Regions from separate parts of the Sphingobium chungangianum genome, predicted to be linked through region 1. Evidence: riboswitches for the same ligand, from Rfam matches in the RefSeq annotation. Region 1 holds a riboswitch; the other holds the start of a gene.

Region 1 (7,400 bases):
CGAATAGAAGTTCCGCCCGGTCGGCAGCACATCGGGCCGCCCCCGCGTCGGCGCGCCGGACGGGCCGGGCAGCACGAACTTACCGTCGAGCGCCTGAAGCAGCGCAGCCTTCTCTGCCTCTCCGCAAGCATCCACGCGGGGACCAAGGTCGCTGCGTATCACCTCCAGAACGCGCCCGCTCGACGGCCCCGGCGCGGCCTCGCCCGTGTCGAGCAGCTGCATGGCATAGAGCTCCAGCCGCTCCACCGTATCGCCGGTGCTGCGCCATGCATCCTGCGCCACGCCTGCCAGCACGTCCGGGCGCGGCCCATCCCAAGGCTTGCCCATGCCGCAGTCGAGCGGATCGAAACCCAAATCCAGATCGTCCGCCAGAGCCCGCAGCAGCGATTGCTGATCCTCCTCCAAACCTCTCGGGCAGCGAACAAGGGAGATCAGCAGGTCCCGCCGCAACGTCCCTTCAGGCGATCGGGTAAAGACATGCAGCCCGTCACGAATCTGCATTTCCTTCAATTCGCATAGATAGTTATCGATCGCAGCTAAGGCATCGTCCCCGCTGCCCTCTGCGCCCGCGTCCTTGTCCAGCCCCTGCGATGCCGCGAGCGCCAATATGTCCCGGCGCAACGTTTCCAGCCTGCGCGGGTCCATCCCCGCCGCCAGATAATATTCATCGACCAGCGCCTCCAGTTCCTTGAGCGGCCCATAGGTTTCCGCACGGGTCAGGGGCGGCGTCAGATGGTCGACGATGCACGCGCCGATCCGCCGCTTGGCCTGTGTGCCTTCGCCCGGATCGTTGACGATGAACGGATAGATTTGCGGGATCGGCCCGGCGCAGATTTCCGGAAAGCAACTTTCCGACAGCGCGATCGCCTTGCCCGGCAGCCACTCCAGATTGCCATGCTTGCCCACATGCACGACCGCATGCGCGACGAATGTGTGCGCCAGCCAGATGTGGAAGGCGAGATAGGCATGCGGCGGCGGCAACGCCGGGTCATGGTAGCTGCTCTTCGGATCGACATCATAGCCGCGCGACGGCTGCACCGCGACCGCGACCTGACCGAAGCGATGGACCCGAAGGGAGAAGACCTCACCCTGACAGAAGGGATCGTTCTCCGGCTCGCCCCATCGCTCGATAACGGCTGTGCGAACGCTTTCGGGAAAGTCATCAAATGCCGCTCTATAGTCGGCCAGCGCGAGCGAGCAGGGCGCGTCACCTCCGGTCATATGCGCCATCAGCGCCGCGCCATCGGTCGGCGCGTCGCCCGTCCGATAGCCTGCCTCCGCCAGCGCGCGCAGGATCGCCGCCGCGCTTTCCGGCGTGTCCAGACCCACGCCATTGCCGATCCGCCCATCCCGGTTCGGATAATTGGCAAGGACCAGCGCGACATGGCGGTCCTCAGCCCGCGTCAGTCCCAATCTGGCCCAGTTTGCAGCCAGTTGGGTAACGAAGATCACACGATCAGCCAGAAGCTGCGGCACCACGATGCTGCATTCCGTCCGCGCGTCGAAGCGGGCAGCGGCCTTGAAAGCGACCGCGCGGGTGAAGATGCGCCCATCCACTTCGGGCAAGGCAATATGCATCGCCAGGTCACGCGGACCCAGCCCACGCGCGCTGTCCTGCCACGCCCCTTGTTCGGCGCTGGCGAACAGGGTCTGGAGAACCGGGCAATCGGCCCGCTCCAATATGGATGGCGTGCGCGGTTCGCCGGGCGCCGACGCGGCAAAGGCGGTGGCGTTCAGAATGACGTCCGGCCGAGCCGCCCCGATCACCCCTTCCAGAAAGTCGCGCGCAAAGGGTTCCCGCAACGCCCGTACATGGACCGGTAGGACATTAAGCCCCGCAGCCCGCAATCCCGCGATCATCGCGTCCACTGCCTCCAGCGTTCCGGCGATCAACAAGGCGCGGTAGAAAAGGAACAGCGCTGTCGGCTGGCCGGATGTCCAACCGGCCTTCACCTGTTCCAGCGTTGGGCGTTCGACACCGGGAAGATACAGGCCCGCGTCGGCGACCGGAACCGGCGCGTCAGGCGCGCCCGCGTCCAACCCTGCAATCCGCGCGGCGGTCCTTAGAAAAGCCGTGGCATTGGCGACGCCACCCTGCCGCAGATAATCGCGCAGCCGGTCGCATATTTTCGGGGGCAGGGTGGACGCCATCCGCAGTTCGGGGTCATCCTCCCGCCCATCCGCGATGGCGGCGAAGGCAATGCCCCTGTCGCGCGCGACATTGGCAATTTCCTCAATGCCATAGGGCCAATAGCTTTTGCCCCCCAACAGCACCACGCAGACGAATTTTGCGTGGGAAATCACCTTCTCGACATAGAGATCGACCGAATAGGGATGCTTGAGCTGAAGGAGATTGGCCAGCCGGGTCGACGGCGCACCTTCTCCCAGCATGGCGGCGGCGCTGGCAAAACAGGCAAGATCGCTGTCCGCCACGGTCAGCAGCACGATGTCGCCCGGCGATTGGCCAAGATCGATCGCTTCGTCTCCGTTGGAGACTGTGCCCGGCGTGGCGGTCAGCAAATGCATCAGGCGACCGCCATCTGCTTGATGAATGCCCGTTCGATCGCCGCCCGGTCCAGCCCCGCCTGGCCGATCACGACCAGTCGCGATCGGCGCTCCTCATGCACCTGCCAGTGCCGGTCATAATGATGCTGGATGCGTGGCCCGACCGCCTGAATGACCAGCCTTGCCGGACGGCCCGCAATGGCGACGAAGCCCTTCACCCGCAATATGTCGTGATCGGCTATGACCTGCTTCAGAGCATCCAGCAGCGGCGCAGGATTGCCCAATTCCCCCAACTCCATGACGAAGCTGTCGAAATCCTCATGGTCATGATCCTCCTCCTCGTCATGGTGGGAGGGGCGGGCGTCAACCTGATCCTCGACCCCGGCATCAAGGCCGAGCAGGACCGCCGGGTCGATCTCCCCCCGCGCGGTGCGGACGATACGCACGCCCGGCCGGATTTCCGCCGCCAGATCCCGCTCCAGTTCCGCAAGCCTGCCGCCCTCGACCAAGTCGGTCTTGTTCAGCAGCACAAGGTCGGCACAGGCCAGCTGATCCTCGAAGAGCTCCTCGATCGGGCTGTCATGGTCCAGCGTCGGATCAGCCGCCCGAGCGGCAGCCAGCGCTTCCTCGTCATGGGCGAAGCGGCCCGCCGCCAGTGCATCGGCATCGATGAGTGCAATCACCCCGTCCACCGTCGCCCGTGTCCGGATATCGGGCCACTGAAACGCCTTCACCAGCGGCTTTGGCAGGGCGAGGCCCGATGTCTCGATGATGATATGATCGGGCGGCACATCCCGGTCGAGCAGCCGCTGCATCGTCGGCAGGAAATCGTCCGCCACGGTGCAGCAGATGCAACCATTGGCCAGCTCGATAATATCCTCATCCGGGCAAGCCTCATCGCCGCACCCCTTCACCAGCGACCCATCGACGCCGACATCGCCAAATTCGTTGATGATGAGGGCAAGCCGCCGCCCACCCGCATTTTCGATCAGGTGGCGGATCAGCGTCGTCTTACCGGCGCCCAAAAATCCGGTGATGACGGTGGCGGGAACTTTGCTCATAAAGTCTGTCCTTGATTGGAGAGGAGCACCTCGATCTCGTCGAAGCGCTTCCAGCGGTAGATGATCCAGCTCACCAGCCAGCAGGCGGCGAACAGGCCGATGATGAAGAAGCCGAGGCTGTTGAAGTGCTCACCCAGATTGGCGGCCACCGACCAGACGCCGCCCGTCAGGCCCAGCTTGTCGCCCAGCAGCGCCGCCGCCTCGATCCCGCCGATGACGATCGCGACCAGCGCGGACACCGATGTGATGGTGATGTTGTAGTAGAGCTTGCGGATCGGCTTCACGAACGCCCATTGATAGGCGCCCATCATCAGCGCGCCGTCCGCCGTGTCGATCAGCGCCATGCCCGCCGCGAACAGCAGGGGAAAGATGAGCACGGTGGCGATCGAAAGGCCGCTCGCCGCTTGCCCCGCCGACAGGCCAAGGATCGCGACTTCGGTCGCCGTGTCAAATCCTAGCCCGAACAGAAAGCCCAGCGGCGCCATGTGCCAGCTGCGCGTGACCAGACGGAACAGCGGCCGGAATAGGCGGGCCAACATGCCCCGATTGCCCAGCAATATGTCCATATCTTCATCGACATAGGCGCCACCACTGCGGACGTGGTTGAAGGTCTTTAGAACCGACCGCAGGATGATGAGGTTCATCGCGGCAATGGTGAAGAGGAAGGTAGCGGAGATGATCGTCGCGATCGTCCCGCCGATCTCGCCCGCCGCCTCGACACGGCTAAGCGCGCTGGCGGCGAAAGCGATTCCGACGGCGGCGATCAGCACGATCCCGCTATGGCCGATCGCGAACCACAGGCCGACGGTCAGCGGCCGCTGACCTTCCTGCATCAGCTTGCGGGTCACATTGTCGATGGCGGCGATATGGTCGGCATCGACTGCGTGGCGCAGGCCCAGGCTCCAGGCGAGCAGGGCGGTGCCCAGCATCATCGTGTCGCCCGCAAAGATCAGCAAGGCGCAAAGCCACAAAGCGACATTGGCGGCGATCAGCGCGCTGAACATGAACGTGGCACGGCTGCGAAGCGCCGGAAATTGCATAACCATTGGAGACATGGCTCCCGTCAGCGTCAGCGAGACTGGACGGGGCCTCCGCTACGCGGCCGACATCACGCGCCGGACGGACGCGATGAAGCGTCCGGCACATGAAGCCGGTGCGGTCCCGCCGCACGCGTCGCTCAGACGGAATACCGTGCCCCGGCCATCCCCTGGGCCAAAGCAAGAGCGACCAGACGCCGACAGGTCTCCTGGCTTGCGGGTCATCGCTCGACACATGGCCTTCCCAGGCCTCGCATGATTTAGCGTCCGGCCCAGTGGCTGACCCCCCGACAAGTGACGGAAGGTCGATATGCGTCTCGCTCACCGCTTACAGTTGCAGGGACAGCCGCGGATTTGGGCGCCTTGTCAGCAACCCGCACCGCATTCCCTTTAAAGCCCTTTCGGGCACCGGCGCGATCGTGGCCGTGCATAGATGGCTTAGCCACCAAAGGGAAGCGGCAGTTGCATGGCCGCGTCCATTTGCTTGCCGGAGGCACATTGCCCGCCTAGACCGGCCCTATGTCTTCGCCCTTCTCCTTCACCCGCATCACCCCCGATGGCGAAGCATCGCCCGTGACGCGCGAGTTGGCGGAGGAAGTGCCCGTCGCGATCGAGTTCAACGGCGTTGGCTATGCCGTGTTGATGGCGACGCCCGCCGACGTTGCGGAACTGGTGCAGGGGTTCGCGCTGGCCGAGCGGCTGGTCATCCCATCCGACGCGCCGATCGACGTCGAGGTCCATGCTACGGAGCAGGGCTTGGTCGCACGGGCCACTCTACCGGAAGACCGCGTCGAGGGGCTGCTCGGCCGGGTCCGTCATCGCGTCTCCGATTCCTCCTGTGGTCTGTGCGGCGTGGAAAATCTGGAGCAGGCGATGCGGCCCCTGCCTGCCGTGACCGCCCGATCGGAAGCGAGCCGGGAAGCTATCTTCGGCGCCTTGCGCGATCTTGCCGCACATCAGCCGCTCAACCGGCAAACCGGCGCGGTCCATGCCGCTGCCTTGGCGGGACCGGATGGCGCGATCCGCCTCGCCTATGAGGATGTGGGCCGCCACAATGCCTTCGACAAGCTGATCGGGGCCATGCGGCGGGGGCAAATGTCCTGGGATGGCGGTTTCGCGGTGCTGTCCTCCCGCTGTTCCTTTGAGCTAGTGGAAAAGGCGGCGCTCGCCAATTGCCCCCTGCTCGTCACCATCTCCGCCCCGACACGTCTCGCAGCCGAACGCGCGGCCAGCGCCGGATTGCCGATCATCGTGCTTGCCCGGCCCGATGCCGTGCTCGCGGTGGGCGAACTGCCCGACTGACGAAGCGCCGCTCCATCTACCGCTTGCGGACGCGCCACCGCCTCTTTATCAGCAGCCCCGCGACAGGTTCCCCTCGGGGATCAAAAGGGAAGTCGGGTGTAATGCCCGCGCTGCCCCTGCAACTGTAAGCGGTGAGTGGACCGGCCACGCAGCCATTGGGGGAGCTTTTCTCCCGAGAAGGCGGCCGGTACGCAGCGACCCGTGAGCCAGGAGACCTGCCTGCCGCAGTCGTTCTTCGGCCGGACAGGGTGTGCCGGACGAACGGGGTTCCCCTCGCGGACGACAGCCACCGCCTTGCTCGCCATACGGCCGGGCAGGGCCGTTTGCGGTTCGATTTTGCGAGGAGGGCCAAGATGACGGTCTTTCATGTTCACATGGTTATGGAAGTGCGCCGCTGATGCTGTGCGCTGTTGAAAACAGGGCTTCGGTGGTGGTCTGCTCGACCTGCCGCCTGTCCGCCGATCAGCGGGAGGATGGGGCAGGACGGCGCGGCGGCGCGCTGTTGGTTGAGGCCATGCGCGATCTTCAGGCGGCCGAGCCTGCTTATGAGGCCGTCGCCGTGCAGGACATGCCCTGCCTCTTCGCCTGCCAGCGCCATTGCACCGTCCATGTGCGTGGTCCCGGCAAGGTCGGCTATGTGCTGGGCGACTTCACCCCGGATGTGGACGCCGCCCGCGCGATCCTCGATTACGCCCTGCGCCACGCTGCCAGCGAAGAAGGCGTCGTGCGCTATGCCGAATGGCCGCAAGGGGTGAAGGGCCATTTCATCGTCCGCACGCCGCCTGAAGGCTTCATTTGCACATGATCCGCTTTCAGGATCGCGCTGGCTTCCAATCCGCGCTCGCCACGCTCCCCGCACCTGACGCGGGAGCGATCGAAACCGCAGCGGCGCGGCAAGCCTCTTTGACAAAACCCGCCGGATCGCTCGGGCGGCTGGAGGAGATCGCCCTCTTCATGGCAGGCTGGCAAGGTCGCGAACGTCCACGCACCGACCGCATCCGCGCCGCCATCTTCGCGGGCAATCATGGCGTCGCCGCACGCGGTGTCAGCGCCTTCCCGCCCTCCGTCACGGAGCAGATGGTCGCGAACTTCCAGGCAGGCGGCGCGGCGATCAACGCGCTTGCGGGCGCCTGCGGAGCCGAGCTGGTCATTGTCGCGCTCGCCCTCGACAAACCCACCGCCGACATATGCGAAGTCTCCGCGATGACGGAGGCCGAATGCCTCGACGCCCTGAACGCGGGCGCCGCCGTCGTGCAAGATTGCGACCTGTTCTTCGCCGGTGAAATGGGTATCGCCAACACCACCCCGGCCGCTGCGCTTTGCCTTCAATCCTTCGGCGGCGAGGCGCAGGACTGGACGGGGAGTGGCACCGGCATCGACCCAGCAGCCCTCGCCCGCAAGACGCAGGCCGTCGAGATGGCGCATGCCCTGCACGCCCCCCATTGCGCCGACGCTTTCGAAACGCTCTGCCGCCTCGGCGGGCGAGAGATCGCGG
Region 2 (7,400 bases), on a different contig from region 1:
GCACCGCCGAGCAGCGAGGGGAGCAGGATGGCCGAAGGGGAGCGATCCGTGAGGGGACGGACCAAGTGAGGGACGATAAGGCCGACAAAGCCGATCGCCCCCGACACGGCAACCGCTCCGCCGACGCCGATCGCGACGCCCAGCATCATGCGCAGCCGTGCCTTGGAAAGGTCCACGCCCAGTGCTTGGGCGCCCTCCTCCCCCAAGGTCAGTGCATCGAGGCTGCGGCCGTCGGCGATCAGCAGCGCGGCGCCGAGGAGGACGCAGGGCAGCGCGATCCAGACATGGGCGTAGCTGCGATTCTCAAGGCTGCCCATCAGCCAGCTCATGATCTCCATCGCGGCGAAGGGATTGGGTGAAAGGTTGAGCGACAGGCTGATCCCCGCCCCCGTCAATGTCGCAACGGCGATGCCCGCCAGAATCAGGGTCAGCGGGCTTTCCGAAGGCCCCGCCAGCAGGAACAGCGCGGCTATGGCGATCAGGCTGGTGCCGATGGCAAGGACCGGCAGGATCGCGGGATGAATCTGCGCCAGCCCGAAATAAAGCGCACAGACCGCCCCCAGCGCGGCGGCATTCGACGCGCCGAGGACTGAAGGTTCGGCAAGCGGATTGCGGAGATAACCTTGAAGCGCCGCCCCGGCGAGGCCGAGCATAGCGCCGACGATCAGGCCGAGCAGCATGCGCGGGACGCGCAGGTCGACAAGGATGGCGCGCGCAACCTCATCACCGCCACCAGTCAGCACGGCGAGGATACGAGCGGGAGAGAGCGCAACCGCGCCCAGCGTCAGCGATCCCAACGCCGCAAGCAGGGTCAGCGCGAACAAAAGCGGCAGGAGCATCGGGTGGCGGCGCGCGCTCATGGCTTGCTTCTCCGCTGCTGCCCGGTAGAGCAGGTCACCTCCGTGCTCCTGCGAAGGCAGGAGCCCAGTCTAGACGGTCTCAACTGGGCTCCTGCCTTCGCAGGAGCACTGAACGTCCAGGAGGCGAGTTGATGCGCAGAAAGATCATCGCGGCACTGCTGGCGTTCAGCCTGACCGGCGCTGCGCCCTCGCCGCCCAAGCGTATCGTGTCGCTCAACACCTGTTCCGACCAATATGTGCTGACGCTCGCCGATCCGGGGCAGATCGCAGCCTTGAGCCCCTATGGGCATGATCCGGAACTGTCGGCGGCGGTAGCCAAGGCGCGGCGCTTTCCAGTGCTGAAACGCCCGGCCGAAGAGGTGCTGGCCTTGCGTCCCGATTTGGTGATCGGCTTTCCCGATGGCGCTGGCGGCGTTGTCGGCGCGCCGGATGGGCGATGGCGCAAGCTCGGGCTGGCGAGCGCGGACAGTTTTGCCGCCATCCGCGACCAGATCCGGCAGGTGGCGGCCGTTGTCGGCCATCCCGCGCGGGGCGAGGCGATGATCGCGGGCATGGAGCGCGACCTTGCCGCCCTGCCCCGGTCCCGGCGCGGCGGCGTGGCGGCCTATTATCAGCGGCGCGGATATATGACCGGGACCGGCACTTTGGTCGATGAACTGATCCGGCGCGCAGGCCTCACCAATCTGGCTGCGAAACTTGGCAAGCCAGCGCTGGCGCAGGTGCCGCTGGAGGAGATGATCGCGGCCAGGCCCGACTATCTGATTGTGGAAGAAGGCAGCGAAAAGGTCGTCGATCAGGGGACGGAAATGCTGCACCACCCGGTGCTGCGATCCATCCCCCGCATCCACGTACCGCAAGCGTGGACCGTGTGCGGCGGCCCCGCCTATGTGCAGGCCGCGCGCAGCATCGTGGCGCAGGCGGACGCCGCAAAAGGCAGGGTGCAGCCAAAGGCCGCGCCCCTGCGATGAAGGGGGGCAGTCGCCCACCCCCTTCACCTTCTACCGTCAGAAGCGGACACGCACGCCGCCATAGGCCGACCGGCCGTAGGTGCCATAACCATAGGCGGTGGCGTATTCCTGATCGAACAGATTGTCGATGCGACCATAGATTTCGAGCCTTTCCGTGATCGGGAAGGACGCGCGGATATCCGTTACCGCATAGCCGTCAATCTGCACCCGGTTGCGGGTCACGGGGTCGAGATCGACGCTGTCGCTGACCATCGTCACGGTTGCCCCGGTCGACAGGCCGAAGAACCAGGCATAATCGACCGATGCGCTGACGGCGTTAGCGGCGCGGCGCAGCAGGCGCTCGCCAAAGGCCGCGCTGCCCGGCGAACGATCACGCGCATCGACATAGCTATAGGCGGCGGTGAAGGTCAGTGCATCGACCGGACGCAGCGTCAGCGTCGTTTCCACGCCCTTGGCGCGGGTGCGATCCAGATTGCCATAGGTGAAGGTCGTATTGTCGTAATTCAGCTGGTCCCGCGTGTCGCGCCAGAATCCGGTGACGGACAGCACCGCCCGGTCGCTCCCCAGATTCTGGTCGAAGCCGATGTCGTAGCTCTTCGAACGCTCGGGCTTCAGGTTCGGATTGCCGCTGAATGTATCGTAAAGCTGATAGAGCGACGGCGCCTTGAAGCCCTCCCCGTAGCTCAGGCGGAAATTGGTCGCGCCACCATTGGGCGTGTAGTTGGCGTTCGCGCCGAACGTCGTCGCGCCGCCGAACTGGCTGTGATCGTCATGACGCACCCCTGCTGTCATGGACAGGCCCGCTACCGGCTTTACCACGGCCAGCGCATAGATGCTGTCGATGTTGGCGCGGTGGCTTTCCTGCGAACCGAAGCCGAAAAACTCATAATCGGGCCGCTCATGTTCATAGCCGAGCAGCAGCTTCACGTCATCGATGGGCTGATAGACGCCTTCATATTCGAAGCGCAGGTTCGTCCCGGAATAGCCGAAGTCCGGGGCGTTGCCGCGCACGAAATAATAATCGCGATCCTGCTGATACCAGGTAACGGCCGCCCGGTTGGTCAGCTTGCCGTCGAACAGCGCCAAATTCACGCCCGCATAGCCGATATATTGATTGGACTTCGCGACGTCGGGGCTGTCGGCCGGCGTGCCAAAGAAGCTGTCATAGTCGAGATCGCCGTTGATATAATAGCCGCGCAGGTCGAGGCTCAGATCATCGGTGAAGTCGATCTTCAGCCGGGCATTGCCAGTGATATTTTCATAGCCATCCTTTTCCGCGCCACCGAAATCGGAAGAGACAGCGGAGATGCCATCGGTGCGGAAATAGGCGAGGCCCACGCCGCCCGACAATATGCCGCTGGTGCCCGATACATCCGCCTTCGCATTCAGCGTATCGGCATAGCCATAATCGACCGACGCCTTGCCGCCGAACCCTTCGCTTGGGATACCGGTCATGATGTTGACGACGCCGCCGATCGCCTGGCTGCCATAGGCAATGGAGTTGGAACCGCGCAGCACCTCGATCCGGCGGATGTTGCCGACAAGCAAATTGCCGAAATCATATTGATCGCCGATGCCGCTCGGGTCGTTGACCTTCACGCCGTCGATCAGCACCAGCGTCTGCGTCGTTTCGGCGCCACGCACCGACACGCTGGTGACGTTGCCCAGGCTGCCGGTGCGGTTGAAGCGGATGCCGGGGGTGGTGATCAGCAGGTCCACGACGCTGACATTCTGGCGCGTTTCAATCGTCTTTTCGTCGATCACGGTCACCGCCTGCCCGACTTCATCGGTAGGCTGTTCGATGCCGAGCGCGGTGACGACGATCTCGCCCGAATCTTCGGCGAGAGCGGGGGTGGCGGCGAGGAGCGCCAGCAGTGAAATTCCGGTCCTGATCATATGTCTGTCTTCCCTGAGCGCCATGCGACATGAGCCCAGGGCCTGCCGCATGAGCGGCCGGTGCGCGGGAAGAAGAGACGCCAGCCCCGTCACGCGCACCGATGCGGCCCTGCGCCGCTTCGTCGCTCAGACGGAAAACACCGTGCCCGGACCTATCCCTGGACCCAAGGCAAGAGCGACCATGCGCCGGTAGGTTTCCTGGCTCGCGGGTCGTCGCGGTGATGCACGCCTTCCCGGACTTTTGGTCCAGTGGCTGGTCCCCCTCGCCTTCCCCTTTGAAGGCATGCGGGTTTCCCTGTGCATCGCGCTCGCCGCTTACAGTTGCAGGGACAGCCGCGGAGTTGGACGGTGATCCCGTCCGCACCGCATTCCCTTTCCGGCGCGATCTTCTTTCGCGAACGGTTGCCCGTTCACGCGGCGCGCCATAGGGGAAAGTGAGGCTATTGCCAAGGAGTGGATCGATGCGATTGCTGGGCGCGATACTGGCCGGGGGACGATCGAGCCGGTTCGGGAGCGACAAGGCGATGGCGCTAATGCCGGACGGGCGCACGTTGATGGAGCATGCCGTGGCAGCGATCGCGCCGCAGGTGGAGGCGGTGGTGGTTTGCGGTCGGAGCGTCGAGGGATTGACGGGGCTGGCGGATCGGCCTGCGTCGGACATGGGGCCGCTGGGGGGGCTGAACGCGGCGCTGCATCATGCGCGAGATCAGGGCTATGACGCGGTGCTGACGACGGGGTGCGACATGCCCGTTTATCCGGCGGCGCTGGTGGAGGCGCTTGTGGGTTACAGTGGGGCGGTGCTGAAAGGGCAGCAGCTTGCGGGCTTCTGGCCTGCGTCGCTCGCGGACGAACTGGACGCGCATCTGGCGGAAGAGAATAATCGGTCGATCTTCGGGTGGATCGAGCGGGTGGGCGCGCGGGTGGTGGAGCGGCCGGAACTGGTGCTGCCGAATATCAATCGGCCGGAGGATCTGGCGCGCTGGCGCGAGCCGAACTGAACTTGCCGAAGCCCCCTCCCTTCCTTCCAACTAAGTTCGGGGGCGTTCGGCAAGCTCAGGGCAAAAGTTGCAAAGAGCCGGTCTTCAAAGCTGAAGAGCGACGCTGGCTGCAACCCCTACAGGCATGGACGTTCCCGCCACCGCTTCACCAATCAGCAGCAGGGTCGGGTCTTCATCGCTGATCGTGGCGACCAGAAAGGCAAGCGCGGACAGCTTGCCCCGGATCAGGCGTTCGGTGGGGAGCGAGACGTTCACCGCCACCATCACCGGCGTTTCGGGATCGCGTCCGGCGGCGATCAACTGGCGGCTGATCTCTCCAGCGGCGGCGCGGCCCATATAGATGCCGAGCGTGCCGCCGGGACGGGCCAGCGCTTCCCAGTCGAGCTTGAGCGGCTCACCGGCTTTCAAATGCGCCGTCACCAGCGTCAGGCCGCGCGCCTTGCCGCGCAGGGTGAGCGAGGCGCTGCCGCTCGCCGCCGCCGCGCTGGCGGTGGTGATGCCGGGGCAAATGCGGAAGCGGATGCCGTCGGCGGCCAGATGCTCCATCTCTTCGGACGAGCGGCCGAAGACCGAGGGGTCGCCACCTTTGAGGCGCACGACGCGCTTGCCTGCCTTGGCGGCGGCGAGGAGCAGGTCGTTGATGCTCTCCTGCGCCTTGCTGTGGCGGCCGGAGCGTTTGCCGACGCTGATCCGCTCGACGCCCTCAGGGATCAGGTCGAGTACGCCGGGGCCGACGAGCGCGTCGTAGAAGACGATCTCCGCCGCGGCGATCAGCTTTTCAGCCTTGCGGGTGAGGAGGTCCGGGTCGCCGGGGCCTGCGCCGACCAGCCAGACTTCACCGGGAGCGATCAATTCATTCGGCTGCATGAAGGGCCTCCTGCGGAATTTGGGCGAGGATGTTGGCGAGCGCGGGACGGCAGGACCCGCAATTGGTGCCCGCGCCGATCGCCTTGCCGATGGCGGGAACGTCGACCAGGCTCTGGTCGCGGATGGCGGCAACGATCTGGTTGAGGCCGATGTCGAAGCAGACGCAGATGGTCGGCCCCTTGTCGGGCTGGTTGCCGGGACCGCGCGCGGCGAGGACGGAGGCGCCCACCTCTTCGGCTTCGAGCTGGCCGATGAGCCAGTCGCGCGAGGGGAGCAGGCCGGTGCGGGTGACGAAGAGGACCGCCGCCAGCCTGCCTTCGCGGATGATGGCGATGCGGCGGGTGCCGCGTGTCATGTCGACGGCTTCGACGCGGTCGCCCTTGGGCAGGCAGGCTTCAAGGCGCGTGGGATCGCCATTGCCCGCGACTTCGTAGAGCGCGCCGCCCGGAACGGTGACCTTCGTGGCCCAGAGACAGGGGACCTTGGCGGGCTGTTCACCGCGCAGGATGAGGAAGCCCTTCCATTCCGTCGCGACCTTTTCGATGCTGGCGGGCGTCGATTTGAAGCCGGGCTGGCCGGAATGCGGGTCAACCAGCGGGCGGGGCAGCAGGCCGGTACGGCCGCCGGTCGAGACTTGATCGGTCCAGTGGATCGGCGTGAAGATTTCGCCCACGCGCTGGCCTTCGCTGAACGCCACGCGGAAGATGCTGTTGCCCTGCGCGGTCTGGACCCGAGCGAGGTCGCCGTCGCAAATGCCCAGCTCCTCCGCATCCTTGGGGTGGATGTCGACCAGCGGTTCCTCGCGATGGCGGGCGAGCTTGGGCGACAGGCCGGTGCGGGTCATCGTGTGCCATTGGTCGCGGTAACGGCCGGTGTTGAGCGTCATCGACCACTGCTTGAGCGGCTCCTGAAGGTCCATCTGCTTGGTCAGCACCAACCGCGCCTTGCCGTCGGGGGTGGAGAAGCGGCCATCGGCAAAGGGCTTCTCACCACCCCAGCGGAAGGGCTCCATCGCTTCATAGGCGTCGTTGCCGATGGTGGCCTGGGCACGGAGGTTGAGCAGGCGCTGGCCGTCATTCTGATAGGCGGTCAGGCGGGCATGTTCGCGCCAGATGTCGGCGGGCCGGTCATAGGCGAAGGCGTTGCGCCAGCCCATGCGGCGGGCGACTTCCTTGACGATCCACCAGTCGGGCTTCGCCTCGCCGGGGAGCGCCATGAAGGGGCGCTGGCGGCTGATGGTGCGGTCGGAGTTGGTGACGGTGCCGTCCTTCTCGCCCCATCCGGCGGCGGGCAGGCGGACGTCGGCATGGACGCTGGTGTCGGTGTCGGCGATGATGTCCGACACAACGAGGAAGGGGACAGATTCCAACGCTTCACGGACGCGGTTCGCATCGGGGAGCGAGACGGCGGGGTTGGTCGCCATCACCCAGAGCGCCTTGACCCGGCCTTCGTTGATGGCGCGGAAGAGATCGACGGCTTTCAGGCCGGGCTTGGTCGCCATGTTCGGGGCGGCCCAGAAACGTCCCACCCGCTCAACATTTTCCGGCGCGAAGTCCATGTGGGCGGCGAGGGTCGAGGCAAGGCCACCGACTTCGCGGCCGCCCATAGCGTTGGGCTGGCCAGTGATCGAGAAGGGCGCGGCGCCCGGCTTGCCGATGCGGCGGGTGGCGAGGTGGACGTTGATGATCGCATTGACCTGATCGGTGCCGCGGATCGACTGATTGATGCCCTGGCTGAATAGGGTGACGGTGCGCGGCGTGGCGGCGAACAGCTTGAAAAACTGCTCCAGCAGCGCGGGCGCGATGTCGCAG

Evidence for each region. Region 1 has a riboswitch for cobalamin ahead of ACWNC0_RS00565 (HoxN/HupN/NixA family nickel/cobalt transporter). Riboswitches for the same ligand answer to the same signal wherever they lie in the genome.
Region 2: another riboswitch for cobalamin. It lies ahead of ACWNC0_RS09140 (TonB-dependent receptor plug domain-containing protein); the one in region 1 lies ahead of ACWNC0_RS00565 (HoxN/HupN/NixA family nickel/cobalt transporter).

The regions. Positions count from the first base shown of each region.
Region 1 covers NZ_CDRNIV010000002.1:72,352-79,751, forward strand. Annotated here, with positions in the region: gene cobN (cobaltochelatase subunit CobN) at 1-2,526, opposite strand, end outside; gene cobW (cobalamin biosynthesis protein CobW) at 2,526-3,566, opposite strand; gene ACWNC0_RS00565 (HoxN/HupN/NixA family nickel/cobalt transporter) at 3,563-4,612, opposite strand; cobalamin riboswitch at 4,786-5,031, opposite strand; gene fdhD (formate dehydrogenase accessory sulfurtransferase FdhD) at 5,123-5,905, shown strand; cobalamin riboswitch at 5,953-6,142, shown strand; gene ACWNC0_RS00575 (DUF1636 domain-containing protein) at 6,303-6,710, shown strand; gene cobT (nicotinate-nucleotide--dimethylbenzimidazole phosphoribosyltransferase) at 6,707-7,400, shown strand, end outside.
Region 2 covers NZ_CDRNIV010000006.1:456,712-464,111, reverse strand. Annotated here, with positions in the region: gene ACWNC0_RS09150 (FecCD family ABC transporter permease) at 1-860, opposite strand, end outside; gene ACWNC0_RS09145 (ABC transporter substrate-binding protein) at 992-1,828, shown strand; gene ACWNC0_RS09140 (TonB-dependent receptor plug domain-containing protein) at 1,865-3,724, opposite strand; cobalamin riboswitch at 3,896-4,143, opposite strand; gene mobA (molybdenum cofactor guanylyltransferase) at 4,186-4,722, shown strand; gene cobA (uroporphyrinogen-III C-methyltransferase) at 4,807-5,589, opposite strand; gene ACWNC0_RS09125 (molybdopterin-dependent oxidoreductase) at 5,576-7,400, opposite strand, start outside.